One region of the Paenibacillus sp. FSL R10-2199 genome, then DNA from elsewhere that is predicted to be linked to it. Evidence: a T-box and tRNA genes for the amino acid it is inferred to sense, from the RefSeq annotation. Region 1 holds a T-box; the other holds one or more tRNA genes.
What was found. The T-box of region 1 lies ahead of NYE33_RS10830 (arginine--tRNA ligase). A T-box ahead of a tRNA ligase gene usually reads a tRNA of that ligase, here a tRNA-Arg.

Region 2: it has a tRNA-Arg gene. The T-box ahead of NYE33_RS10830 (arginine--tRNA ligase) is inferred to sense a tRNA for this amino acid. The anticodon was not compared.

Annotation. Positions count from the first base shown of each region.
Region 1 is NZ_JBBOBO010000001.1:2,453,072-2,455,243, reverse strand. Features, by position in the region: gene NYE33_RS10835 (beta strand repeat-containing protein) at 1-700, opposite strand, end outside; T-box leader at 895-1,117, shown strand; gene NYE33_RS10830 (arginine--tRNA ligase) at 1,224-2,172, shown strand, end outside.
Region 2 is NZ_JBBOBO010000001.1:1,746,345-1,748,516, forward strand. Features, by position in the region: tRNA gene NYE33_RS07740 (tRNA-Thr) at 1-62, shown strand, start outside; tRNA gene NYE33_RS07745 (tRNA-Glu) at 75-149, shown strand; tRNA gene NYE33_RS07750 (tRNA-Val) at 286-361, shown strand; tRNA gene NYE33_RS07755 (tRNA-Gln) at 415-488, shown strand; tRNA gene NYE33_RS07760 (tRNA-Lys) at 494-566, shown strand; tRNA gene NYE33_RS07765 (tRNA-Leu) at 583-666, shown strand; tRNA gene NYE33_RS07770 (tRNA-Gly) at 674-748, shown strand; tRNA gene NYE33_RS07775 (tRNA-Arg) at 757-833, shown strand; tRNA gene NYE33_RS07780 (tRNA-Pro) at 847-920, shown strand; tRNA gene NYE33_RS07785 (tRNA-Gly) at 933-1,006, shown strand; tRNA gene NYE33_RS07790 (tRNA-Pro) at 1,025-1,098, shown strand; gene NYE33_RS07795 (ImmA/IrrE family metallo-endopeptidase) at 1,178-1,591, opposite strand; gene NYE33_RS07800 (helix-turn-helix domain-containing protein) at 1,634-2,077, opposite strand.

The sequences.
Region 1 (2,172 bases):
CAGCTACGCCTGTCGCACCCGTAACCCCAGTCGCTCCTGCTACGCCCGTCGCACCTGTAACCCCAGTTGCTCCTGCTGCGCCTGTCGCACCTGTAACCCCAGTCGCTCCTGCTTCGCCCGTCACTCCCGTAACCCCAGTTGCTCCTGCTACGCCCGTCGCACCGGTAACCCCAGTTGCGCCAGCTATGCCTGTCGCACCTGTAACCCCAGTCGCTCCGGCTGTGCCCGTCGCACCTGTAACCCCGGTCGCACCAGCTACGCCTGTTGCACCGGTAACCCCGGTCGCTCCGGCTGCGCCTGTCGCACCCGTAACCCCGGTCGCGCCTGTGATGCCCGTCACTCCTGTGGTAGCTCCCAGGAGTTCAGCAGAAACCAGGCGGTGTGGCGTTACTAAGCCGCCTGAGCTATTTTTTCCCCAGACTGAGATTTGCACCTGTTCATCAATGGTTCCTGAAGTGACAAAAATAAACTCAAATGCATCCAGATCCGCATAATACGTGGTTGTCATTACCTGATTAGGCAGTACATTCAACGTTTCACTGACATATAGCGTGCGGGTTCCATCCAGATAGTAACCCTCTACCGTCACCAAGGAAGACATGGTATCACTTCGGTTATCGATTTTGACCGTGACCTGCTGGGTAGGTCTTAGCCCGCCTACCGCATTATTTTCAATCGGTCCTGTAGATAAAAAGCTCATCTTGAGTTCTCCTCTCCGAATATTTTAATAGTGATAACAACTTACTATATTCGAGCCATCACTGGAGGTGTGGACAAAGCCGGATATCTATTGCAAATACCGGATGTTATGGGTTGCATTTTCCGGAAACAAGGTTCCGCTTGACATTCCGCTATTGCTTTCTTCCAGAAATTCGCTATACTGATAAAAATCATATTGAATCAATGACCGGGAGAGTAATGGCCCTGAACCCTAGTCCCCAGCGAGCCGGGAGAGTGTAAGCCGGTACAGATCAGGATTATGAAGCGCACCCGTGAGATGGACTTCTGAACCTTAAGAGTAGGAAGCCCCGGCTAAAGACCGTTAACCTGCAAGGTGGTTGAACTGTATGTTCAGCAACGAGAGTGGTACCGCGAGCGCATAAGCCTCGTCTCTTTTGAGACGAAGGCTTTTTTTGTTGTTTTTTCACCTTACGGACCCTTGAAGTCTTCCGCCCTCAGCCACTGCTTACACCATTCACAACTATTTCGGGAGGTACTTATTCATGTTAAGCGAGCTAATTAAAGACAGTCTGGAACAATGTATTCACAAAGTATCTGAAGAACTGGGAGTTCCCGGCAGCACTCAGGTAAAAGCGGCTCTGGAGCAGCCTGCGAATGCGGAGCATGGGGACTATTCCAGCAATATTGCCATGCAGTTGGCCCGCACCCTGCGCAAAGCCCCGGCCGTCATCGCAGAACTGATCATCGCCGAGCTGAAGTCATCGGGCTCCGTAAACGGACTGCTGCAGAGAATCGAGGTTGCGCCGCCGGGTTTCATTAATATGTACATCGATTGGCAGGTGTGGGCCCAGACTGATTTTGCAATTCCGCAGGCTGGCGGTGAGAAGGTTATTGTAGAGCATACTAGCGTTAATCCGAATAAGAGCATGCACATAGGACACCTGAGAAACTCCTGTATCGGGGATGCACTGGTTAGAATTTTGAGAAAAACCGGCTATACGGTCGAGGTACATAACTACGTGGATGATCTCGGCAATCAGCTTGCAGATACTGTAGTCGGCCTTTTGAATGTCCCGCTTGCCGGGGAGCATGTCCGTTTCGGAGATTACTGCTGGGATATTTACGCTGAGATCAACAAGGAGTACGCGGAGCATCCTGAAAGTGTAAATAAACGGACTGAAATTCTTCACGCGCTGGAAGAGGGGCATGGCAATACCGCCTGGATTGGCAACCTTGTCGCCGGACAGATTGTAAAAGAGCATGTGGAGGAGATGCGCAGCTTCGGCATTCACTACGACCTGCTTGTTTGGGAGAGCAGTATTCTGAAGGAAGGCTTCTGGTCTTCTGCCTTTGACCTTCTGTCGCAGACAGAAGTGTTCGTTCAGGAGAAGGAAGGCAAGCTGGCCGGCTGCTGGGTGCTGAAGCAATCCGCTGGCACTGGCGCACAGGAGACACAGGAGACAGAAGAGGAGCATCTGAAGGATAAGGTGC
Region 2 (2,172 bases), 710 kb from region 1:
GCAGGTAGAGTGCTTCCATGGTAAGGAAGAGGTCACCGGTTCGAATCCGGTTGAGAGCTCCACAGATTTACTAAGGCCCGTTGGTCAAGGGGTTAAGACACCTCCCTTTCACGGAGGTAACATGGGTTCGAATCCCATACGGGTCACCAATTTTTATGGGATGAGAATTCCCAGGGTTCGTTGAAGCATAGGCTTCGTGAGGAATACTTCGCAATCTCGTAACGGAGTGAAGAGTATCCCATACGGGTCACCAATTTTTATACCCCTTTGGGTCACCATACATATGGAGGCTTAGCTCAGCTGGGAGAGCATCTGCCTTACAAGCAGAGGGTCGGGGGTTCGAACCCCTCAGCCTCCACCATAATTTTCTTGATATTTGTGGGAGATTGTGGGCATTATATAGGTATCTATTGTAGGGGATTCGCCAAGCGGTAAGGCAACGGACTCTGACTCCGTCATCATAGGTTCGAATCCTATATCCCCTGCCAATTGCGAGCCATTAGCTCAGTTGGTAGAGCACCTGACTTTTAATCAGGGTGTCGAAGGTTCGAGTCCTTCATGGCTCACTTTTATTAGTTTTATGCGCGTGTGGCGGAATGGCAGACGCACCAGACTTAGGATCTGGCGTCGTAAGACGTGGGGGTTCAAGTCCCTTCACGCGCACCACTTGTTTGCGGACGTGGCTCAGCGGTAGAGCATCGCCTTGCCAAGGCGAGGGTCGCGGGTTCGATTCCCGTCGTCCGCTCCATAATTTTTGCGCCCTTAGCTCAGCTGGATAGAGCGTTTGACTACGAATCAAAAGGTCGGGAGTTCGAATCTCTCAGGGCGCGCCATTTATAACTTCATCGGGATGTAGCTCAGCTTGGTAGAGCACCTGGTTTGGGACCAGGGGGTCGCATGTTCAAATCGTGTCATCCCGATATTTCACCTTTGCGGGTGTAGTTCAATGGTAGAACTTCAGCCTTCCAAGCTGATAGCGTGGGTTCGATTCCCATCACCCGCTCCATATTAAATTTCATAGTTTCGGGATGTAGCTCAGCTTGGTAGAGCACCTGGTTTGGGACCAGGGGGTCGCATGTTCAAATCGTGTCATCCCGATAACACAGCTAATAGCTGGCAATGAACTCTTACTTCGGTAAGAGTTTTTTGTTGCGTTATTAAAGGAACATATGTTCCTTTAATCGTCTAAAAAAAAGACAACCTCTGCCGGGATGCCGATCCTTGCATAATAGCTCTGTAAAGATTCATCCTGCTCGATAGAAGTTCCAGCGGATAGCAGCTTCACTGCGAATATATTGGCCTGACGCTCCAGCTTCCCCGGTGAGAAAAAAGAGTTTTCCTCCAGAAAAAAACGGTTGACCCCTTTATGCAGACGGTCATGAGCCAATTCATGCGCACATACAAACCGCTGCCACTCCAGAGGCAGCTCATTATGAATGACGATAAACCTTCTTCTTAACTTACGGTAATACAAGCCCTTGGTGCCTTCGCCCAGATTGATGAATCTGATGTGAATGCCGAGGGCCCCAGCCAGCTCGAAGGGGTTGTTGGTTTTATATTTTTTGACCAGACGCTTGATTAGCTCATCCATATTCTTCACCCGCAGCATGTTAATAGTTGTATGATTGCCTGGCTATTCCTTCGTACCTGAATCGTGCTTGGGCTTGGTTCTTTTGTTCATCTGCTTGGCCTCCCAGAATAGGCCTGTTAATACATCCTTGATCCGCTGCTTATCCTCCTTGTTCAGTGGGATTCCGTCGAACATCAGCTCGCCATCATCCTCAAGCATTTGACGGAAATCCCGTTTATCCTTACTCGTAGCCCATGCGGGCACTGACCCTCCAGTACTGCTCTGTGATTCGGTTAAATGACCGGCATGGCCCATAAGCTCCTCATAAGAGACATCGGTCGCTTCAGCAATCTTACGCAGTGTAGCCGGCTTAGGGACGCCCCGCAGTCCATTCTCTATCCGCGAAATTTGTGCTCCGCTAATCCCGGCAAGGGATGCCAACTGATTGATTGTCAGTCCCTTTCCTTCCCGTAGCTGTTTCAGATAGTTCCCGAATTCCTCTGCCATCGTTAACCACTCCTTATCACCTAATAAGCTGTTGCTATTAATATAAGCTATTTATGCCAATAGGTAAACAATAAAGCGGCTATTATTGCCAAAAG